DNA from 3 places in the Marinitoga sp. 38H-ov genome. Region 1 is predicted to be linked to each of the others. Evidence: riboswitches for the same ligand, from Rfam matches in the RefSeq annotation. Region 1 holds a riboswitch; each other region holds the start of a gene.
The links. Region 1 has a riboswitch for cobalamin ahead of AS160_RS04980 (ATP-grasp domain-containing protein). Riboswitches for the same ligand answer to the same signal wherever they lie in the genome.
Positions count from the first base shown of each region.

Region 2: another riboswitch for cobalamin. It lies ahead of AS160_RS06660 (ABC transporter substrate-binding protein); the one in region 1 lies ahead of AS160_RS04980 (ATP-grasp domain-containing protein).
Region 3: another riboswitch for cobalamin. It lies ahead of AS160_RS00645 (diphthine--ammonia ligase); the one in region 1 lies ahead of AS160_RS04980 (ATP-grasp domain-containing protein).

Region 1 is NZ_LNGH01000015.1:759-9,452, reverse strand. It holds gene AS160_RS05005 (hypothetical protein) at 1-162, shown strand, start outside; gene AS160_RS05000 (S8 family serine peptidase) at 175-2,526, shown strand; gene AS160_RS04995 (protease complex subunit PrcB family protein) at 2,537-2,962, shown strand; gene AS160_RS04990 (hypothetical protein) at 2,994-4,121, opposite strand; gene AS160_RS04985 (CoA-binding protein) at 4,123-4,962, opposite strand; gene AS160_RS04980 (ATP-grasp domain-containing protein) at 4,955-5,974, opposite strand; cobalamin riboswitch at 6,028-6,192, opposite strand; gene AS160_RS04975 (AIR synthase related protein) at 6,191-6,877, opposite strand; gene AS160_RS04970 (histidine phosphatase family protein) at 6,898-7,410, opposite strand; gene cobS (adenosylcobinamide-GDP ribazoletransferase) at 7,407-8,120, opposite strand; gene cobU (bifunctional adenosylcobinamide kinase/adenosylcobinamide-phosphate guanylyltransferase) at 8,125-8,676, opposite strand.
Region 2 is NZ_LNGH01000020.1:12,134-20,827, forward strand. It holds gene AS160_RS06650 (hypothetical protein) at 1-1,911, shown strand, start outside; gene AS160_RS06655 (hypothetical protein) at 2,058-5,573, shown strand; cobalamin riboswitch at 5,649-5,815, shown strand; gene AS160_RS06660 (ABC transporter substrate-binding protein) at 5,865-6,749, shown strand; gene AS160_RS06665 (iron ABC transporter permease) at 6,746-7,762, shown strand; gene AS160_RS06670 (ABC transporter ATP-binding protein) at 7,759-8,526, shown strand; gene AS160_RS06675 (KamA family radical SAM protein) at 8,681-8,694, shown strand, end outside.
Region 3 is NZ_LNGH01000002.1:100,170-108,863, forward strand. It holds gene cobO (cob(I)yrinic acid a,c-diamide adenosyltransferase) at 1-247, opposite strand, end outside; gene AS160_RS00630 (aminotransferase class I/II-fold pyridoxal phosphate-dependent enzyme) at 244-1,227, opposite strand; gene cbiB (adenosylcobinamide-phosphate synthase CbiB) at 1,224-2,069, opposite strand; gene AS160_RS00640 (cobyric acid synthase) at 2,072-3,469, opposite strand; gene AS160_RS00645 (diphthine--ammonia ligase) at 3,512-4,147, opposite strand; cobalamin riboswitch at 4,202-4,391, opposite strand; gene AS160_RS00650 (PQQ-like beta-propeller repeat protein) at 4,839-5,003, shown strand; gene AS160_RS00655 (carbohydrate kinase) at 5,204-6,151, opposite strand; gene AS160_RS00660 (lipoate--protein ligase family protein) at 6,360-7,190, shown strand; gene AS160_RS00665 (pyridoxamine 5'-phosphate oxidase family protein) at 7,203-7,646, shown strand; gene pdhA (pyruvate dehydrogenase (acetyl-transferring) E1 component subunit alpha) at 7,649-8,620, shown strand; gene AS160_RS00675 (pyruvate dehydrogenase complex E1 component subunit beta) at 8,635-8,694, shown strand, end outside.

The DNA.
Region 1 (8,694 bases):
TGGGGTATTAACATTGCTTATGCTGAAACTTTAGATAATGATAGTAGAGCATTATCTATTGCGGCAGATTTCAGGTATAGAGATAAAGCTTGGTTTATTGATAGATTAAGTTCAGGTATGGAACCAGATCTACATGCAGATTTCACAACCGAAACAAAGTAAGGAGGGGATATGATGAAAAAAATTCTTTTTATTCTACTTTCTTTAAGCTTGTTATTAATTAGCTGTACAAATTTTGATGTTAATAATAATATAAATAATGCAATAAAAGTTGAAAAAAATAATTTAATAGAAAAAAAGCTTAATACATTAAATAAATATGATTATTTTGAAAATCAATTAAACGTTGGATACAATGATATTGAATCACTAAATAAATTAGCAAATTATTTAAAAGCTGATATTGTTGTTAATATAGAAAAACTTAAGATTGCAAATTTAAGATTTAATTATTCAGTAGAAGAAGCTCTAAGAAAACTTTTAAACAAATCATTTGAAGGTATAAAATTCATCGAACCTAATTACAAAAGAAAACTAATTGAACCTGTAAAAAAAGAAACCTTTAAAGAAGAATTAGTAAAATCTGTTGCTTCTCCTGAAGATCCAAAAAATCCATTATATGAATTTCAATGGGCTTTAAAGAAATTTGATGCTAAAAAAGTTTGGGAAACCGCTACAGGTACAGGTGTTGTTGTTGCTGTTATGGATGGAGGATCAGATTCAAGTCATCCAGATTTAAATGGACAATACGTTACTGGTGTTGATTTCTATAATAATACTCTTATTCCAGCAAATACATCTGTACCATATGGAGATCATGGAACACATGTTTCTGGTATTATTGCTGCTAAAAAAGATGATAATTACGGTATAGCTGGATTAGCACCAAATGCAAAAATTATGGTTGCTCCAGTATTTGCTCCTAATTTTGTTGGAGATATATATGTGGCATATAATGCAGCGTGGGCTGTTGATAATGGAGCTAAGATATTACAAAACAGTTGGGGTGGTCCTGGATTTTCAGACACATTAAAAGCTGGTTTCGATTATGCTCTTGCTAATAATGTTTTAGTTGTTGTTTCAACTGGTAATACTCATATAGAAGAAAGTTGGGGAAGTCCAAATTCTTTACCTGGTATATTAGGTGTAGGTGCTAGTGATGTAAATGATAATGTTGCAGAATTTTCAACAAGAGGAGATAGCGTATCTGTATTAGCACCTGGTGTTCAAATATTATCAACTATACCTGTTGATAGCAGCGATGTTTCTCCATTGTATGGCCCATTTGCATACTGGAACGGTACTTCTATGGCATCACCATATGTTTCAGCTTTAGCAGCATTATTATGGGAAAAACATCCTAATGCAACAGCATATCAAATTAGAAAATTAATTGAAATGTCTGCTAAAGATGTGGATAAACCAGGATATGACACTAACTCAGGATACGGTGTTATAGATCCAAAAAAAGCATTATCATTGCCATTACCAGAAGAAAAAGGAGCTATGGCTATTGTTTCTGTTAAAGATTCATACGGAAATCCTTTAGCTGGTGTATATGTAACATTATATAGAGAAACAGGACCAAATTACTATGCAAGAACTGATTCATATGGTAATTGTGCTTTCTATCAAATAGACCCTGATACATATGATATTATTGTTGGAGGTCCAGATTTATTAGATTCTATAGTTTTAAGAGCTCAAGAACAATTATCCAAAACTTTAGAAAACGTTGAAATAAAAGATATGTCAGAATTAGATGATGTGCAAGTAATATCTGTAACTTTTGATTCTACATTTGAATTAAGTTTAACTCCACCTACAGCAACAGGAAATTATACATTAAAAATTTTAGATGCTGATACAAACGAAGAATTATTAAGTAAATCATTTAATGAAGCTACAACTGTTTCAAAATCAGACATAGGTACTCCTACATTCTATATTAAAGTTGAAAGCGATAATATGCCTGTTTTACCAGAACCAGTATTTGAAGATAATTTCGAATCAGGTATTTTAAAATGGAATACAGGAACAAATGCTGCTACAATAATTGATGATAATGGAAATAAGATTATTTCATTCCCTGATATTGATGATGATCAAGAAAGTTATATCTCAACAACTGTTACTCTTGATTCAGCAACATATGGTTATAAATTAGTATTTGATTATAAGGTATCTAGTGAAAAAGATTGGGATTTCTTATTCGTATATGTTGACGGAGAAACTGTATTTAAAGCATCTGGTGAAATCGATTGGACTACAAAGGAAATTAGTTTATCTGAAGGTACACATGAAATTAAAATAGCTTATGTAAAAGATGGTGCTGTTTCTGATGGTCAAGATACTGCATGGATAGATAATGTTAAAATATCCAAAATACCAGATGATTACTTAGATTATGCCGTTACTGGTACTGTAACTTTAAATGGAGAAACTATAAATATTTCTCATTCATTATATGATGGAAATATAGTTGATGATGATCCAGTAAATGAATTGCCTTGGAATGTTTTCTAGGTGAATATTTATGGATTTTAAAAGCATTTTATTAATTCTATTTTTAGCAATAATATCCTCTTTTTCATTTTTCATAAGCACAGAACATACTAATGAACCAATAAAATATGAAGCAGTAAAATACGAAATAGTTAAATATAATTTTAAGTCATTTGAACCAAATTTACAGATAATGGAAAAAGAGAATAATTTTTGGATATCTATTTGTTTAGGAGAGAAAAAATCTGGAGGATATGAAGTAAAAGTTAACTCCATAAAAAGAGAAAATGATAAGTTAATTATTGAGATTTCATCAAAACAAAATTCAAAATATGTAACCCAAGAATTTTCTTATCCAAGTTTAACCATTAGTATTCCAAAATTAGATATTAAAGTTGTTGAAGTATATATATATGAAGATAAAATACCTTTAATTATTACAAAAGATATTGAATAATAAACTCCCGAGATTTTCTCGGGAGTCTTTTTTATATAATTAATATCAATATCTTATTAAATATCACCATTCCAAGTAATGCGAATGGGTAGGTAGCTCCATAACCTATTGCAACTTCCTCTGAATCATTTGCATCTATTGCAGCTCCAAGACCTGGCGTACTTGTCATTCCCCCGCATATAGCACCAGATAATATTATCCAATTGATTTTCAATATATATTTACCTATTATTACTCCTAATACTATTGATATTATAGCTATAATAAAAGAGTAAAACATTAGACTAGCAGTTTGTGCATTTAAATTAATATCCCCAGATTTTAAACCTACAGAAGATAAAAACATTAATAACCCTAATTCTTGAATTGTTTTTAATATTTTTTTATTCATTCTAAAATCAAATATCCAAATCTTGCCTAATCTTCCTAAAAATAACGAAGACAATAACACTCCACCAGTAATTCCTAATTTAAAGGATATATAATTAAAATCAAAATTAATATTTCCTATTAATATCCCTATAATTATTATCAATGAATAGGCCAAAAAGTCAAATCCTTCTTCCTTATCCTTTTCAATTTGCATAATTTCTTTTAATTTGCTTTTTTCATCTTCAATATTAACTTTAAATATATACGGAAAAATATACATAGAAAGTATAACTGCTAAAACTCCGGGAATATATCCAAATGTATAACCCGAAATTATTTCTTTTTCAAAATTAGGTGCTGTTTCTAAAGCCGTTGCTAAACCAGGCGAACTTGTTAATGCTCCAGAATATAATCCAACAAATTCATATTTATTACCAAACTTAGAAAATATATATGTAGATATAAACCCTACAAATGTGATAAAAAATGCCATAATTAAAAACTTTAATCCATACTTTTTTATAATTTTATCCAAATCCTTTGATGCTATTAATCCAACTGAGGATATAAATAAAATTAAGGAAAACAAGAAAAATTGTTTAAAATCACTATTTAATTTATTCATTATTTCCATATTACTTGAATATAGGCTGGTAGAATACCAGCCTAATATTAATCCACTAAATAATGATCCAGAACTACCTAATTTAAAGTTTTTAATTTTTATCTTTCCAATTAATATTCCAAAAAATATTGATAAAAATAATAGCAAATATGAATTATTCATATTAACCTCCTAATTCTGGAATTTGGCTTATTACATTTACACCTATTTCTTTTAATTTCTTTTCTTTATATTCTATACTTCCTTCATATCCTTCAATAATTGCTCCAGCATGTCCCATTCTTTTACCTTTTGGTGCTGTTCTACCAGCAAAAAACACTTTTATATCTCCATTATATCCTTTTTCTAAAGCCTTTTCAATACCTTTTATTTCATCATTTCCTCCTACTTCACCAATAACAACAACCTTTTTTATATTTTCTTTCATAATATAATCAAATGCATCTTCTATAGAAGTACCTATAATTGGATCTCCACCTAAACCAATTCCAACTTTTATTCCACTAGAATATAATGATAAATAATTAGAAATTTCATACATTAATGTACCGCTTCTTGAAATAACAGCTATATCTCCTGGTTTAAATGCTCTTTCTGGCATTATACCAATTTTTGATATACCAGGCAAAATTACACCTGGACAATTTGGCCCTATTATTATTACATCATTATCCTTAGATATATTATATATATCTAACATATCTTGTTGAGGTATATGCTCTGTTATAATAATAATTTTTTTTACTCCTGCATTTATCGCTTCAAAAACCGCTTCTTTTGCATATGGAGCAGGAACAAAAACAATTGAAGTATCTACATTATGCTTTTTAACAGCATCGTACATATTATCTAACACTTCAACTCCATTTATATACTTTACACTTTTATTCTTTGAAACACCGCATACTATATTAGTTCCATATTTTAACATCTTTTCAGTATGTAATTTCCCGTATTTTCCTGTTATACCTTGAACACAAACTCTTTCATTTCCATTAATCATTTAAACTCACCACCTTGACTGCATCAGTTATCATACTATACATATCTTCATAATAATTCATATTATTCTCTTTTAATATTTTTTTTGCTATATCTTCATTTGTACCTGTTAATCTTATATACAATTCTATATCTGGGTTATTAGTTTTAAATTCTACTAAAGCCAAAGAAATTTCATCACATTTTGTTATTCCACCAAAAATATTTAATATTATTTTTTTTATTCCATAACTTTTTAATAATTCTAATGCTTGTATAGTTATTCCTTTTTCAGCACCACCACCTAAATCAAGAAAATCTGCTGGATTCCCTCCAGATAATTTTACAGCATCCATAGTTGCCATAACTATACCTGCACCACATCCAATTATCCCGATATCTCCATCTAATTTAACAAAGTGAAATGGATACTCATCTTCAATAAATTCTTTTGCCCATTCTTGTCTAAATATAGCATTATCATCTAAATGTATTACTATATCAAGTGCATATAAATTACCATCAACATCTTCAACTAAAGGGTTTATTTCTAATAACGTTAAATCTTTTTCCCTAAATAATTTCCTTAGATTAGGTAATATTTTTGATATTTTTTGTGGAATCTTGTCATGAAATTCATCAAAATTTGTTTTAATAATACTATCCTTATTATCTTCTATATCAATTCCACCTTTTTCAGAATACAATATACTAATATTCTTTTCTTCTCTGTCTAATATTAAAGAAATATAATATTCTTTTTGTATAGGTATCATTTTTTCTACTAATACTCCATATGGCTTTTCTCCTTTAATCTCCTTTTTCAATAATTCCTTTACCTTTTTCCTAAAATCATCTTCGTCATGTGCAAATAATACTCCTCCAGCCTTCATTCTTCCACCAACTAATACCTGAGATTTTAATACAGCTGGTAAAAACTTAATTTCATAATCTTCCCTAATCAAATATGATTCAGGGACTTTAATACCATAGTCCTTTAGAAAGGATTTGCCAACAAATTCATGAATCTTCATACTACACCTCCTAATATATATAAAAATTTCTCCCATATCGCCCTCGCGAATGGGAATACCTTAGGACTAAAGGTAGGTCTCCCGACTTCTGGATCATTCTACTCCCAACGCCTTCCCAGTTTCCCAGTGGCATTTTGTTGGTTTCGTCCCCAGTTACGGTGGCGGGGCCGTGATGGATTTTCACCATCTTCCCTTGCACCTTTAATCCGGAGGTATTTAATTAAATTTTCCTAAAATGTTTATTGGAATATCTATATTTATATTTTTTAAATTTTCTTCCTTTAAAGTTATTATTGCACATGTTGCTGGTCCAGCACTTTTATATAGATCAATATTATTATTAAATAAATTAAATTCTAAATTCCATATCTTGGATATTTCATTAATCTCATGAAAAATTCCTTTTGAACCCACAGGCACTATTTCATGTAAATAATTACTATTTCTTAAAGTTTTTAATATATCCAATCTAAGAATTTCTTTGCTCTTTAATACCTCTTCTCCTAATTTAGGCAAACCTATTAATACTGCAATGTCATCTTTTTCTGTTTTAAAGTTAATATTTTTTTCTTTAATACCTATAACTGTAATACCTATTCCTGTTTGTATTGTTGGAAAATTCTCTTCTGTACTTCCTGTAATTATTACATCTATATTTATTAAATCAATTGCTCTTCTTATTCCTTTTATAATCTCTTTCCCTGTATTATTCATTTCAACTGATAATGTATTTACAATTGTTATAGGCGTTGCTCCATATGCTATATTTTCACACAATGCTACATGTGCTCCATAATAACCAACAATATCTGGTGAAACTTTTACCACATCCATCTCTTTATTGCCAATAGCACCAGATGAATCACATGATATTATTAGTTCTTTATTTCCTAAATCTACTATTGTTAAATCTCTTACTTTGATTATATTTCCACCTCCGTATATCTATCAAATTTTATATATGAATATTTTTCCATAATATAATTAATTACTCCTCCATGTGTAACTATAATATATCTTTTATTTTTATCTAACTTTGATAAAAATTCATCTATTCTTTTAAAGAATGATGTATAACATTCTCCTTTTGGAAAACAGTATTTCCTATAATCTTCCATCCATAACATATATTCATTATAATATTTTTCTTTTATTTCTTCTATTGTTTTTCCATCAAAAATACCGAAATTTATTTCTTTCATTCTTTCATCAATAATAATTTTATTATTTAATACCTTTGATATTTCTAAAGCTGTGTAATATGCTCTGTACAATGGACTAGAAATTATATAATCAGCATATTTGTTTTTAAATATTTTTTTTAATACATTAATTTGTTTTAATCCATTTTCTGTAATATTATAATTACTCCAACCACTAAATATTCCTCTTATATTCGCTTCTGTTTCAACATGTCTTATTAATATTAACTTCATAATATACCTCTCAATATATATATACTTATTAAATAAAATGTTTGTGATAACTCAATTACTAATCCTATTGTATCCCCTGTCATACCATCTATTTTTTTTATTATTTTTTTAGTTATGAATATAACAAATATATATGATAATATTATTGGTAATAATATATATGGATTAAAAAACATTAATATAGGTGATACTATTAAAAAAGAAATAATAAATTTTTTTATATTTGAATGTGTTATAAATATATAACCCATTCCGTTATTTCTTGCATATGTTGATATAGATGCTGCTAATAATGCTGAACTTCTTCCGATAATTGGCATAATTAAAATATATATATAATTTATGTAATAACTAAAAATTAAATTTGTTAATATTAGCATTATTAAACCTATTACTCCAAACGTTCCTATTCTACTATCTTTCATTATTCTTAATATTTCTTCCTTATTTCTATTGCTAAATACTCCATCAAAGGTATCCGCCACACCATCTAAGTGAAGACCTCCTGTAATCCATATATAAAATATCCAACTTAATAATACATATATTGGTTTATTAACAGGAATATACGAACATATATACATAAAAAAACCTATAATTAATCCAATTAAAGGTAAAAAATACATACCTTTAGAAAAATCTTTTTCATTGTACTCAGTATATATTGGTATTCTGGTAAAAAAATTAAACATTAATATTATGCCTTTCATATTATCATCCCTTCAATTTTAAGGGTATTCCTGATATGGTTATATACACCTCATCAGCCTCTTTAGCTAAATATTGATTTACTCTTCCGGCAATATCTCTAAAAATATTACCAAGTTTATATGATGGTACTATTCCCATACCAACTTCATTTGTAACTATAATAAAATTTTTATTGTATTTTTTCATTATTGCTATAATTTTCTCTACTTCAAAAAATATTTTTTTCTCTATATTTTCTATTGTTTCATAATCTGCATTTTCTATATTTTCTTCTAATAATAGATTGGATACCATCAGTGTCATACATTCAAATAAAATTGAATCGCTGTTTAAAAAATCTATATTAGATTCTAATTTCTCAAATGATTTATACATTTCAATAGTTTTCCATTCTTTTGATCTAGAATTTATATGTTTTTTTATTCTATATTTCATACCATCATCAAATGGTATTGCTGTTGCTATATATACTATTTTATTTCCTATTTTTTTTATATATTCCTGTGCAAATGTGCTTTTCCCACTTCTCGCTCCTCCTGTGACTAAAACTATCATAAATCTCCTCCTTTAAAT
Region 2 (8,694 bases), on a different contig from region 1:
GTTGACAATAGCGATAATATATACTTTGGACTAAACAATAGTTTATACAGCATAGATAGCAATGGTAATATTAGATTTAAATTAGATTTACCAATGAGTATCTCTTCTGATTTATCTATTGATGATAATGAAAATATTTATTTTGCAACTGAAGAAAAAAGTATATATTCGATAACAAAAAATGGAAAAATATATTTTAAAGAATACATAAACGAATATGTAAAGGGAAGTATTTTAATAGATAACAATAATTCTATTGTCTTTGGTACTACTTCTGGAAATTTATATAGATATTACTATTTTAGCGATTATTTTGAAAAAATAACCTTAAATGATATTCCATATTCAACTATATTAATGGACGAAGTAAAATATATATCTACAAAAAACAAGTTTATAGTATATAATGGCGAATTACGTTGGTTTGATAATTACAGTAAAATAAAACACTCTCCTAATATTGATATAAACGGCGTTATTGTTTTTGGAACCACTGATGGATATTTATATGGAATATATGGAGATTCTCCTAATTTAAGAAATTCTGATTGGCCAATTGCATATGGAGATAGAAAACATACTGGCAATATTAATAAGAATATCATTATGCCAGACAACAGACCACCATTAAAGCCATTTAATCCATATCCGGCAGATAAAAGTACTTTAACCTTAAATACTATAACTTTAACCTGGGAATCAAATGATCCTGATGGAGATAACATTTATTTCAATATATACTTTGGAAATGATAAAACACAAGAATTAATAGCTCAAAATATAACTCAAAGCTATTATACATTAAATAATATCAAACCTGGAATTTATTATTGGTATGTTGAAGTTATAGATGATTTTGGAAATATTGTAAAAGGTGATCTTTGGTCATTTACTGTAGAAAAGAATATTGAAAATAATTCTCCATTAAAACCAAATTTATTATACCCATCAAATAATCAAAATGATGTTCCTTTAAATGCTAAATTAGAGTGGTCATGTTCAGATCCAGATGGTGATACATTAACATATGATTTATACATAAATACTGAACCAATATTAACAACACCTGTAATATCAAATTATGATAAGACATTCTACAATATTAATTTAAATCCTGGAACTACATACTACTGGAAGGTTGTAGCTAAAGATGGCAATGGTGGTGAAAACTCTAGCGATATTTATTCATTTACTACATCAGAAAAAACAAATATTCCACCTAATAAACCTATATTGATTTCACCAACAAATAATTCCAAGGATTTAGAACCAAATTTAACATTATACTGGAATTGTTCAGATCCAGATGGTGATACATTAACCTATGATGTTTATTTAGATAAAACAATTAACCTTACAACACCTTATATAACAGATGTAACAGATACATCATTAACTATTTCAAACCTTGAATTAGGAGCAACATATTACTGGAAGGTTGTAGCTAAAGATGGTAATGGTGGTGAAAATTCTAGCGAAATATATTCATTTACAATTAAGGACAATACAGGTCCACTAACTCCAAAATTATATTTTAATGACACATTTGTAAATTCAGGAGATCAAGGCGAATTAATTATTCATGGACAAAAATTAGAAAATGTGCAAGCTTTTGACATTGAGATTAAATATGATAATACAAAAATTCAAATATCATCTGTTGAAGCAATTGGTGAATTACAAGGTAAAAGTTTAATTATTAATGAAAATAACGGTAAAGTTAAAATTACAAATTTATCATTCTCGCCTTATACTATAAACAATAGTGATATTTTGAAAATTAAGTTTACAGCAATTGGTGATAAAGGTAATACAGAAGTATCCTTTACCAATGGAACTAAAATTATTAATTCTAATGGTGAAACCTTATCAGTTGATATAACAGATATTGGTATTATTTCTATAAAATAAATTCATGAAATTCTATATTTATGAAAAATTTTATGAATAAAATTTTTGAAAGAAGGTGATAAATATAAAAATTTATTAAAAATTTAAAGATTTTGTTTTAATGTACGATATATATTATAGAAAATTTTATATATGGAGGTGTTATTATGAAACTGAGAAATTTGACTTTTTTTATTGTTTTATTAACAGTTTTTCTTCTTTCGAGCTGTTTTAAAAGTGTACCAGTTGAGTTATTAAATACTCCGCATGTAAACGTAACTTTAGGAAACGATTACAAGATTCAATCTAAAGTAAATGCTTCTGCTTTAGAAATTGAATTTGATAGAAAAATACCTAAAGATGCGTTTATATACGACAAAAATAACTCATTATTATTTGTAAAAGAGTACTCAAACAAAACTGTGGTTATGTTTTCAAAAGCACAAAGAGATATTGTTCCTGGCGAATTTTTATTTTCTGTTAAAAAAGAATATTTAAATCCAGAAAACAATAAACTTTACACTGAGGCTGCTTTATTTGATGAAAAAAATAATAAAATTATTACTAAAGCCTCTGCTCCGTATGAAGATGGATTAAGTGTTTCAGATTCTATAAAATTAAGAACTGGTGATGAAGATGCAATATTTATACACGCAAAAAATATTTCTAATGTTGAAACTTTCCAATTAGATGTAATTTATCCAAACGGTTTAATTGATATTGATACTTCTAAAGGAACTAATGGAATCGAACTATTAAATTCTGTTGAAAATACATTATTATCAGATCCAATAATTACTCCGGGAAAGTTAAAAATTACATTTTTAACTCAAAACGGTACAACTTTAAGTATATCTGATGAAGATATTATAAAAATACATATCATTGCAAAGGATGTAGATCCTAAGGGTATAGGAAACGTTACTGTTAATGCAACCTTATTGGATAATAATTTAAACGAAATAAATGTTGACACTCATACTGGAGATATAGCTGTATATGATCCTATATTATTAGGTGATTTTGATGATCCTACTACTCCTGATAATGAAAAAAATAATAAAGTAGATATTGATGATTTCTTGCTATTCTTGAATTATTACGATTCAACACAAGGTGATGGAATTTACAATGAAGAATTTGATATTTATCCATCTGAGATAGCTCCTTTAGACTCTTGGGAAGGAATATATAGCATTTCAATCAAAGACAGTAAAATAAATTTATATGATTTCATAATTTTTGCAAGAAATTATTCAAAATCTTTGCCATCTGAAAATACACCTCCATCATTTACTGGAAATTCACCTAATCCTTCAGATAGTCAAACGGGAGTTTCAATAACAATCGCATTGGATTTTAATGATGCAACTGATCCTGATGGAGATACTGTAAAATACGATGTTTATTTAAGTACAACAAAAACATTAGTTGATAATATGGATCCAACGGCAAAAATAGAACAGAATTTAACATCATCAATCACTAGTAATTTAGATTTAGAAAGAGGAACCACTTATTATTGGAAAGCTGTAGCAAAAGATGAAAAAGGTGGAATTGATCAAACACCTACATATAGTTTTACAACTGAATCTTTGGATAAAGTATTTATTGCCGGAGGAAATGAAGGAGTATTTGTCGTTGACGTAAGTACCACTTCAAATCCTTCAATAGAAAATTCTTTAGATATAGAAGGTTTTGTATATGACATTGTTAAGTTTAATGGCACTAATGATAAATATATAGGTGTTGCAAGAGGAAACGAAGGAATAACTGTGTTGTATTATGACTATGATGGGGCAAATTGGACATTAGAAGAAGATAATAATTTGCCAAAATTCTATTTAGGAGATCAAGCTAAAGGTATTGCTTATTATTATGATGGATCAAACCACTATTTATTAGCTGCAGCTGGTTCAGCAGGATTATATATAATTAAATTTACATCTTCAGCACCAGACACAGCTGGTAATGATAACCCTTTAGGAACTTTTGGATTATCTTTAAAATCGCATTTAGCTATAAGCGGTGATTCAAATCAAATTACATTAGATGGAACAGCAGCTTATATTGCTGCAGGCAATGGTGGGCTAGCTATAGTTGACATCTCTGATCTTTCAAATCCTGTATTATTAGGAACACTAAGTACTATTGAAGCTAAAGATGTTGCTGTTGATGGAAATTATGCTTATGTTGCTGCTGGAGAAAACGGCGTTTATAAAATAGATGTAAGTGATAAAACAAATCCTAGTGAGGTTACTTCATATAATACATTAGGTTTTGCAGAAGGTATAGATGTTCAAGGAGAATATGTATTTGTTGCTGATGGATCAAATGGATTAGTTAAATTAAAAAAGGATACATTGTCTTATGAAGGAGTTTATAATACAGCAGGTTATGCAAAAGGTATATCCGTTGACGGTGGTACTGGATTTATTGGTGACGATTATAATGGATTAAATATCATTGATGTAAATAATTTATCATTACTTGGTTCTTTAGATAATGGCTCCGTTGCTAGAGATGTTGATATAGCAGAAAATCAATATATAATAGTAGCTGATGGTGACAATGGCGTTAAGATTTATGATGCTGGGGCAAATTTTGTGAATATTACTAATCCTACACTCATTAAAACTATAAAAACACCTGGTTATGCAAGATCTGTTAAATATGTTAAACATGATGATGGTGGAGGTAATGAAGAATATTTAATTTATGTTGCAAATGGTCCTAAAGGCATTTCTGTAATTAATGCTGATGATAGTGACAATGATACTCCATTTGAGAATGCTGCTGATATTGACATGATTAATTTTGGTACACCATCATCTCCAAAATATAATATTGATACTGACGGCTATGTTTATGATGTTTATCCATATGCTGTAGATGGAACCTTTGATATTTCTGGTAATGAATATCTATATGTAGCAGATGGTTTAGGTGGTTTATTAGTATATGATATAAAAGATCAAACTAATGCAAGAGAACCTGTATTTAAGAAAAAGTTCGACACTAAAGGAGTAGCTATGGCTATAGGTTATGATGATGATTATGATGGTTCAGGTAATCCTGCATTGATAGTAGCTGATGGCGATAATGGCATAGTATTACTTGATATAGCAATACCTGATGATCCATCTATCCCAGTTCCATCACATCCAAATTACAATACTTCAGGAACTGCTTTTGATTTATACGTTGATGCTGCAAACAATGATGTTTATGTAGCTGATGGAACTCAAGGATTAAATGTTGTTAATTATTCATATTCAGCTGGACCTCCAATAACAATCACATGGTCTTCAAGAGGTGGAATTAAATTTGATGATGCTATAATTACCGGAATTGAACAAAGAGCAAGTGAATATTATCAACTAGCTGCTGGAAATAGAGGGGTAGTTGTTATGCGCGTAAATGATCCTACACAATTAACAAATGCTGATGTTTTTGATTCTTCTACTTCAGACAGCGATAGTGATAATAATTATATTGCATCCGAATATAATACTCAAGGTTCATGTTATTCTACTATTTATAAGAACGTTACAAATGACTATACCTTAGTAGCAGATGGTGAAAATGGTTTAGTAATATTAAGCGATACTGGTGCGCCATATGCTTTTACACTCGAAAAAGATTTAGACTGGATAAACTTTGGAAATATTGCTACAAATTAATTTCAATCCCCGAGAATAATCTCGGGGTTTTTTATATTAATTTCTTATAAGTTTATGGTATAATATATTAGACAATTTAATAAATTCTTTTAAAGTGTAAGGGAAAACGGTGAAAATCCGTTGCGGTCGCGCCACCGTGAGTGGGGACGAAACCAGCATTATGCCACTGGAATTTTCCGGGAAGGAGCTGGAAGTAGAATGATCCACAAGCCGGGAGACCTACTTTAAAAGAATTTGCTCCATCTTCTCGCGAGAGGAAGATGGATATAAATTTTATACAGGAGGGATTATATGAAAAAAGTCATTTTAGCAGTATTATTGGTATTTTCATTATCATTATTTGCATTCCAACCTATAACATTGGTTGATGATTTAGGTAGAGTTGTTGTTTTTGAAAAAGAAGTTGAAAGAATTGTTGTCGCAGCTCCTTCTATATCAGATTATATTGTAAAACTTGGTGCTAAAGATAGGGTTGTCGGAGTTACGGATTATGATAATTACATTACTGACGTTGAAAGAATAGGAAAAATGGTGCCTTTAAATGTGGAAAAAATTATTTCTTTAAATCCTGATGTTGTATTATTAACAGGAGGATTCCAAGAAGGTGAAGTTTCTAAATTAGAAAAATTTGGAATAAAATCATTTGTTGTTAACCCTACCAATTTAAATGAAGTATTTAGAGATTTATCTCTTATTGGAGTAATATTAGGAAAAGAAAAAACAGCTCAAGATTACGCACAAAAATTAAGAGCTAGAATGTTAAATATTGCAAAAAATGCATTTTCTTGGAATGATAAACCAAAAGTTTTATATTTAATGGCATATGGAAGCGTTTCTCAAATGTGGACAAGTGGTACAGGTTCTTTTTTAAATGAAATTATTATATATGCAGGTGGAGTTAATGTTGCTGCTCCGTATTCCGGTAATAATGGTTGGTTTTCTGTAGGTCCTGAATTTGTAATTAAAGAAAACCCAGATATTATATTGGTTCCAGGATATTATCCAGGTGACAAAGGAGCATATGATTTAATAATGAATGCGGAACAATTTAAAGATATAAATGCTGTAAAAAACAAAAAAGTATTTATTATTGATGGCAACAAAGCATCTCTATCAAATACAGAATTAATAGATTTATTAGGAGAGATTAATCAGCTCTTCAGTGAAAATAAATGAAAAAATTAATTTCGGGGAATTTTTCCCCGATTTTTTCCCTTATTATCGGAATTATTTTAATTATTTTATCTATAATATTATTCACATCATTAGGTACAGTAAAAATACCTTTTAATGAGGTTATACTCTCATTTTTAAATAAATCTGATAATGTATTATACAATAGGATAATATTTAACATTAGACTACCAAGAGTTATTGGAACTATACTAATAGGCGCTATTCTTGCAATAGCTGGTAATGATTTTCAAATGATTATTAAAAATCCTCTTGCAGATCCGTTTATTATAGGTATCTCGTCTGGTGCAAGTTTTGGTGCTGTAATGTATACAGCTTTAAAAAGCGTATATGGTATAGATTTACCGTTTGGAATTGAATTTTTTGCTTTTATTTCAGCTTTAATTGCTACTGCTATTACCTTTACTCTTGCTAAAGAAGGAAAAAAGATTCCCGTAGTCTCTTTAATTTTAAGCGGTGTTATTGTAGGGTTTGTTTTTAATTCTATATCAACTCTTTTTACAGTACTTTTTTGGCAAAATTTACTACACGTAAATTTTTGGTTAATGGGAAGTACTGGTAATATAGTATGGTCTGATATATTAATTCTAATTATTTTTTTAACTTTACAAATCTTTATTAATTTCATATTTAAAAAACATATTGAAGTTGTAGCTATGGGCGATGATATATCTATTTTTTCTGGAATAAATCCAGAAAAAATTAAATTATTAGTGTTAACTATAAATATTTTTGCTGTATCTGTTGTTGTTTCAAAGGCTGGTATTATAGGATTTGTGGGATTAATTATTCCTCATTTAGTAAGAAAAATTACTGGTCCTAATATGTATTATTCCACTATCGGTTCTTTTATATACGGTGGGATATTTTTAGGTTTTGCCGATCTATTTTCAAGATATTTATTTAGACCCGCAGAATTACCAATAGGTGTTACAACATCATTAGTAGGCGCTCCTATATTTATATATATTATGAAAAGAGGAAGAAAAATATGAAAATAATTGAGATTAAAAACTTAAATTTTTCATATGGAAATAATTTTAAATTATATATAGATGAATTGTATGTAGAAAAGGGTGAGTTTGTATCTATAATTGGACCTAATGGTTCAGGTAAAACTACTGTATTAAAATTATTGACATTAATAGAAAAAAAAGATAATGGAGAAATTATTATTAATGGAAAAAACATAGAAAATTATTCAAAAAAAGAATTATTTAAAGAAATATCTGTTGTACCACAAGAATTTTTTACATCTTTTGACTTTACTGCTGAAGATATTATTTCTTCTGGTAGAATACCACATGAAACTTTTTTTTCAAAAAGCGATATTAATATCATTGATGAAACAATGAAAAAAACAAATACTTTAATATTTAAAAGTAGAATATATAATACATTAAGTGGTGGAGAAAAGCAAAGAGTTATGCTTACAAGATCTTTAGTACAAGATACTAATGTAATATTATTAGATGAATTTGTTTCACAAATTGATCCAGGTTATACACAACAATTAATACGTATAGTAAAAAATGAATCTATAGAAAAACATAAAAGTATAATTTCTATATTCCATGATATTAATTTAGCCTCATTATATTCTGATAGAATATATATATTTAAAGATGGTATTATTAAATATTCTGGAAAACCAGAAAATGTTATTACAAAAAATATAATGAAAGAAATATTTGATATTGATTGTATAATAACTTATCATCCTACAAAAAATAAACCTCAAGTAATTTTTGAATATTAAATATTTTGTGATATTAAAATATTATGATATAATTAATATATATATTATCTTAAATCATGTCAAAATCATTCCAATATATAGGCTCTAAAAAGAGTCTCTTTTTTTGTTTAATGCATAAAAATTAATATATAAAATTTGAAAGGAGGAGGATGAATTGAGTGTAAAGTA
Region 3 (8,694 bases), on a different contig from region 1:
CTTTTTTAGCTAATTTAATATCATCATTAGTAATTTTATTTTTCTTTACATGATTAGGACTACCAGATTGAATAATTTCAACTCCTGGTAAATAAGATAAACCCTTTATTTCCCCATATTTCGGATTTCCCTTTAAAAACTGAATAATTGATACACTTTTTCCATGACCAACAGCTCTAACAACTAATCCTAATGATGCAGTGGTTTTACCCTTTCCATTTCCAGTATATAATAATATCAAACTCATTTTTTTAACTCCTTTCTTAAAAAATTTAATAAAAATTCATTATCTTTATTGTTTTTTATTCCAATTCTCACGTGATTATTTAATCCCATATCCGAAGTATCTCTAACATATATTCCATATTTTTTGCTTTTTTCTAAAAATTTTTTTGGATCTGTTTTTATAGTAAAATAATTAGTTTGTGTACAATAACTCATATATTCTTTAAACTTATTTATTTCTTTTTTTATATAAATCCTCATTTTTTTTAAATCATTTAAAAAATCATTTTTTAAAAGGTTTTCTAAAAAGGAATATCCCAATACCCCTATATTCCAAGGTTGTCTATATTTTAAAAATTCTTCTGTATATTTACTCGAAATTACATATCCAACTCTAATACCGGGAATTCCGAAGGATTTTGTAAATGTTCTTATTTGTATTGTCTCATCTATTATTTCTGGATTATCTTCAGAAAAATCTATAAATGCTTCATCATATATTATTAAAATATCATACTCTAATAATTTTTTAGTAAATTCAGCTAACCTGACAAATTGACCTGTTGGATTATTAGGATTACCTGTAATAAAAATTATTTTTTTATTAGTTTTTTCCCTAATTTTTATAATATATTTTAATAAATAGTCATAAAATTCTTCTGTATATCCACCAAATTTTAGCGAATCTACTTTGACAATTTCATTATTATTAAATTTAGCTATCCTTTCATATTCTGTATAATTTGGTGTAGGTATTATAACAATTGAATCTTTCATTATTACATGACCTATTATATGAAAAGATTCTGTTGCTCCAGATAATATTACAGAATTTTTTCCAAAAATTTTTTTAAAATCTTCTTCTATCCATTCTACATATGTATATTTATTTAAATTATCTTTACTATCCTCAAAAACTTTATCTATCCAATTTGGAATTAGGGGCGATACAGATATTGAAAAGTCAATAATATTTTTATCTTTTATCCCTCCATGATTCATATTATCTCTCCTAAAATTACAAACGTTAATATTAAAAAGACTACTTTTTTATATAATTTTAATGCTCTATTCAAATCTTCTATTTCTGGAAGCTTTCCTGAAAATTTATATACACCTTCTTTTTCAAATCCTAACCCCAATACACCAGCAAAAGCACTCATTGGATATGTTGAATTAACTTTTATCCTACCATACTTTTTTATATAATTAAATGCACCTTTCAAATTAAAAAAAGATATTATTAATGCAGTTATTCTAGCTGGTATATAATTTAAAACATCATCTAATCTCGCACAAAATTTTCCATACCATTCATATTTTGCATTTCTATACCCAAATAACGCATCATAAGTATTTACTACTCTATATATAATTGAACCGTATATACCAAATAGCAAATAATAAAAAAGAGGTGCTGTTATACTATCATTTATATTTTCTGATAAACTTTCAATAGCTGCTGAATACAAATGATTTTTATCTAAATCATTTGTATTTCTACTCACTATATATGAAACATTTCTTTTTAGTTCATTCAAGTCATTAGTTTTACATCTTTCAACATGTCTATATAAACTTTTTATAGAAAAAGTAGTTTTCAAAATATAAATTAAAATTATATTTTTTATAATTATTATATTTACCTTTTGAATAAAGTATATTAATATGCCCCAAAAGGCAATTTCTAATATTAACGACATCATACCAACAATAAAATACTTTAGATTATTGCTATATTTTTTATATAATCTCTTTCCTATAATCCCCATAAATGCAACAGGATGTATTTTCTCTGGCGGTTCTTCAAATATTAAATCTAACAATATAGAAAAAATTATTATTTTTAATTCCCTCCTGCTATTTTATATATTTTTTTTAATTCAATATTCTCCCTTACTATATTTGATAATTTGATAATTTCTTTTTCTTGAAATTCTTCATAGTCTTTAATATCATTTATTATATTCATATTTTTATTTTTTAATATTAAATTTAATATATATTTTCTAAATTCACCTGAATTAAAAATTCCATGTATATATGTTCCTATATATTTATTATCAATATTTAAAACGGGAGTATTTATATTACTTTCGCCAATATGAATTTCGTAACCATATATTTCAATTCCTTTATATTTACCTCTAAATTGTTTTGTTATTTTTTTATCTAACATTCTAGTTGTAAAATTAAAAAATCCAAAACCTTTTTCCTTTTGATATTCACCAATCTCTAAGCCATATACATCAATTATCTCCTTTCCCATAATTTGAAATCCTCCACATATTCCAAAAACTATACCTTTAAAACATTTTATTCTTTCAAAGAAACCTTTTTCTTTCATCCATCTTAAATCTCTTATAGTATTTTTACTACCAGGAATTATTATCATATCTGCTTCATCAATTTTATTAATATCCTCAATATACTCTAAATTCACATTTTCATCATAATTAAAAGGTGCAAAATCCGTAAAATTAGAAATGCTGGGAATTTTTATTACGTAAATATTTATTTTTGATTTCTTTATTTTTTTATTTTTCAACGAAGCTCCATCTTCGTCTCCATATTTTATATCTATCCAAGGTATAACTCCTAAAGTTGGAATACCTGTTAATTTTTCTAATTTTAATAAACCAGAATTTAAAAGCTTCTTTTCACCCCTAAATTTATTTATAATAAACCCTTTGATGTAATCCTTTTCATCTTCCATTAAATAATATGTTCCATACAATGAAGCAAAAGCTCCTCCTCTATCTATATCACTAACCAATAAAACATTTGAATTAACATTTTTTGCTACCCACATATTGGAGATATCTTTATCTTTTATATTTATTTCAGCCGGACTTCCAGCTCCTTCTATAATAATCGCATCAAATTTATTACTTAAATAATTAAATGAATCTATTATCACCTTTTTCATTTCTTTTTTATAATTTTCATATTCGCTAAAATGTATTGTCTTATATATTTTCCCCAAAACTATTAATTGAACCATACCATTACCTTGCGGCTTCAAAAGAATAGGATTCATATATACATTAGGTTCTGTTTTTGAAGCTATAGCTTGAATATATTGAGACCACGCAAATTCATTTCCATTAATATCAACATATGAATTTAAAGAAATATTTTGAGCTTTAAATGGAGATACATTTATTCCATCTTCTTTAAATATTCTACATAATGCAGTAACAAAAGTAGTTTTTCCACAATCCGATGAAGTACCTTGAATCATTATTTTCAAAATACCACTCCTCAGTATCTTCCGTTATAATTTTTATATTAATTCTAAAACTAGTGTATTATTTTTTTCTACAGTAGATTTAATACTAAATTTTATTTCTTCATTAAATATAGGTCCATCATATACAAATGTATGAAATTCACCATTTTCACCACAAGCATCTATTCCTATTTTTTTAAATTCTTCAACAAGATCAAAAGATAAATCTTTACCTAAATAATTTTCTATACCTATACCTTTTTTTATAGCAATAATTTTTGCTTTAAATCCTAAATTTAAAAATTCCAAAACTATATCTTCTCTCTCTCTTTGCCATAATGGTTCATATGCAACAACATTTTTTTTACTACATACATTATTCACCCAATCTAAATGCTCCTGAAGATCTATATCTCCAAAAATCCCTATACCCTCTCTCACATATTCTTCTAAAAAATCTAAAAAATTTTTTTCATAATCACCCCATGTACTACATTTAGTTATTAATTTTATATTTAAACTCTTAGATTGTCTTTTCAAAATATTTATATTTAACCCATGTGCTCTAGAATGAATACAATCTTCTGATAACATTGTAAAAATATAATCAATTTTCTTATATTTTTTTATCCCATAATATAATGCTAAAGTAGAATCCTTACCTCCACTCCATGAACTAAAAATTTTCATATTTTACCTCCTTAAATCTAAAACAAATTTTCCACAAAAAGCCCTTAGCTTTCGTGGAATAAATATATCTTATATAGGTATCCCGGCTTCCAGATCACCCTACTTTTCACGCCTTCCCAGTTTCCCAGTGGCATTAAGTGAATTTCGTCCCTGGTTACGGTTGCTGGGCAGCCTTGGACTTTCACCAATGTTCCCTATAATAAGATAATATTTTATTTACTTTTTATTAGATACTATATTATATCAAAAATAATATAAAAAATAAAATTACTCTTTATATATTAACAAATTTTAATTAAAGACAAATATAAATATATAAAAATATGTTTTTAAGGTGATATAATTATATAAGGTTAACTTTTTTATATATACATTAAATTTAGAGGTTGCAATTTAATAATTTTTCTTATGATTTTTTATCTTCTATTTCATTTCCAAATACTGTGAAAATAGGAATATATAGTTTTGAAAACAATCCTGCATATAACAAAATAGCGTAATCTTACCTTTCCGGAAAGAAAACATTATTGTAGTTGATAAACTAATATAGAATTAATAATCAAAGAGAAGACATTAAAACTATTGAGAATCGTAGAAAATGATAAGAAAACTGGAGAATATAGCGAATTAGCTAATTTAGACTATATTTTTATCGGAAAATTATTAAATTTAAGGGCATATTATAAAATTATTGTTAGGCAAAGAAAGTATATTCGTAAGAGATTTAGGATATTTGTATTCTATAAAAAATGGAGAAAATATTTGGATTTTTTCTACACATGTTATTAGAAATGATGAAGTTATATACTTTAGTAGTATTGATAATTATATTTATGCCATTAACGAAAACGGATAAAAACTATGAGATTACTATGCAGGAGATAAATTATTTTATTCAAGTGGAGCTATAAAAAATGGGGTTTTGTATATAGGCGGTGGTTTTACTAATAAATTATATGCAATAAGTATTATATTAGCAGATACTTCATGGCCAAAGTATATGCACGATAATAAAAATAATACGAATTTAAACTATTGAAATAAAATTAATAAAAATTATAAATAAGAATTTTTATCCCTTATAAACTCAACTACTTCATCATAATAAGGAATAGAATCAACACCACCTAATTTTGTTATTACCTTTGCTGCAACAGCATTAGCAAATTTTCCTAATTTAAATATATCTCTTTCACCTTTTATATAATTATAAATAATTGCTCCTGTAAATGCATCTCCACAACCTGTTGCATCTACAGGCGAAACATTATATCCAGGAATAATCATTTCTATATCATTATATTTTGCAATACAACCCTTTTCTCCTAATGTTATAAGTAACATAGCACCTTTTTTTAATGGTATTTTTTCTATTATTTTTTCTATGTTAGTATTTGAAAAAATATATTCCAAATCCTTATCACTCATTTTTACAATATCAACTTTTGATGAAATATATAAAAAATCTTGTATAAATTTTTCCTTATTATGTATTATAGATGGTCTTACATTCGGGTCATAAGATACAGGAATATTTTTTTCTAAAAAATATTCCATAAATTTCATATATGAACTTCTTGCTGGTTCATATATTAGAGATATAGAACCTATATGTAATAGTGAATAATCTTCTGGATTTATATTATATTCTTCATATTTCACATTAACATCAGCTGGATTATCCCTAAAAAATAAAAAATCTGGATTACCAAATTTATCTCTTGCAACATATGCTATTGAAGTTTTACAATTTTGTTGTATAATTATATTATCAGTGTTAATATTTTCTTTTTTTAATATTTCATATAAATAGTCAGAAAATTGATCCTTACCCAAACTCCCCAAAAATGAAACATTTAATCCCAATCTACTAATTGTGACTGCTACATTTAATGGCGATCCTCCAGCTTTTTTACTAAAAAGCTCTGTATTCTTTAAATTTTTCCCTTTTTCATTAGATATAAAATCTATTAGTATTTCACCTGAACATAATATTGGTTTCATAATATTCCTCCAATATATTTTCCATAATTCTTATGTAATTATATCATATGTTTATTTTTTTTAATATCAAGATAAATAATAGTTATATTTAGATTATTTAATTAACAATATTATTTTTAATATGTAACAAATAAGCAATCTTTAATTCCGATAAAAATGGTAGAATTTAAATGAATAGAATTAAAACAATTACAAAGAAGGAATAATTATGAAATTAAACTTAATTATAAGCAAAAACACAAATATATATATAAATCTAGCAATAGAAGAATATCTTTTAAATAAAGATATAAGGGATATATATTTATTTTTTTGGAAAGCTAAAGATGCTGTAGTTATTGGAAAACATCAGAATCCTTGGAGAGAAATTAATTTCGATTCTGAATATATTTTTAATGTAGCAAGAAGAATTTCTGGAGGTGGTGCAGTATACCATGATTTGGGTAATTTAAACTATTCTGTTATTGCTCCAAAAAATTATTTAAATAGCGATGATATTTTTGATATTGTATTAAAAGCCTTAAATAATTTAGGAATAGAAAGCTATAGAAATTATAAAAACGATTTAATGCATAAGGATTATAAATTTTCCGGAAGTGCATTTTGCATTAAAAAAAATAACTTTTTACATCACGGAACATTGCTAATTGATTCTAATATTAATAAAATAAAAGAAATATTAAAAATAAATCCTGCATTCAATACTCATGCAACTATTTCAAAACCATCAGAAATTATTAATATAAAAGAAATTAATAATTTCATTAATGAAGAAATTATTATTAATTATATATTTAATATCTTTTCTAAAAGACTAAAATTAAAAACTCAAAAATTAAACACTTGCTATTTTAAAGATAATGATTTAATTGAAAAACATAAATCTTGGGAATGGATATATGGTAGGACACCAAAATTTTCCATTCAAATTGGTGATAATAATTATCAAATAGAAAATGGTTATATTGTTTCAATTGATGAGAAAAAACTTGAAAATAAAATAAAATTTGATTTTAATAAATTAACTTTAAACGTTTAGGAGGCGCTTAGTATGAATAAAAATGATATTATGAAAAAACTAGGGGATCTTTTATCTGAAACTAAAACAGGTGTTTTGGCTTGGATTAACAAGGAAGGATATCCAGAAATGAGATGGATGTCACCATGCTTAATGCCATATAACAAAGAATGCACTTATGCTGTAACATTAGAAGATTTTCCTAAGGTTAATGATTTAAAAACTAATGACAAAATTCAATGGTTAATTCAAAACAAAGCTCTTACAGAAGTAATAAATATATATGGAAAAGTGAATATTATTGATGACGCATTATTTAAATCAGAAGTGTTAGAAAATTTATCTTCTAACTTAGTCGCGATATGGAAACTTGAAGATGATTCTGAATTTGTTGTATTAGAAACAATTATAGAAGAAGTAGTATATTACGATACCATGAAAGGTATTAAAGAAAGAATAAATTTTAGGGAGGAATAAGTATGATAAATATTAAAAATTATGATTCTAATCTACTTAAAGAATTATTATATAAAATGATATTAATAAGAAGATTTGAAGAAAAGGCTGCACAAGCATATGGATTGAAAAAAATAGGTGGTTTTTTACACTTATATATTGGTGAAGAAGCGGTTGCAGTAGGCTCTATTTCTAATTTAGATATGACAAAAGATTATGTTGCTGCAGCATATAGAGATCACGGACATGCTTTAGCCGCTGGATTAGATCCTAATTCATTAATGGCCGAACTATATGGAAAAATAACTGGATGTTCAAAAGGAAAAGGAGGATCTATGCACTTTTTTGATTATGAAAAACATTTCTTTGGTGGAAATGGTATAGTTGGAGCTCAAATACCTGTAGCAACAGGAATAGGTTTAAAAATAAAATATAATGAAGAAGATGGTGTTGTATTATGTTATTTTGGTGATGGAGCAATTCACCAAGGTTCATTTCACGAAAGTTTAAATTTAGCAAAAATATGGAATTTACCTGTTGTATATATATGTGAGAATAATCATTATGGTATGGGTACTGATTTTAGAAGAGTATCTGCAATTGATGATTTTTCTATTATGGCTGAATCATATGCAATGAAAGGCAAACAAGTAAATGGTATGGATGTTTTAGAAGTGTATGATGCTACAAAAGAAGCCATTGAAGTGGCAAAGAGTGGAACTCCATATTTGCTTGAAGCAAAAACATATAGATTTAAAGGGCATTCAATGAGTGATCCCGGAAAATATAGAACAAAAGAAGAATTAGAATTATACAAACAAAAAGATCCTATTGTAAGCTTTAAAGAATTACTAATAGAGCATAACGTTATTACAGAAGATGATTATATAGAAATGGATAAACGATGTAAGAAAATCGCTAAGGATGCTGCTAAATTTGCAGAAGAAAGTCCAGAACCAGATCTTAATGAATTATATACAGATCTTTACGTTTAAGAGGGAGTGAGAATATGTCAATTATAACTATGAGAGAAGCTTTAAGACAAGCTATGGATGAAGAGATGGCTAGA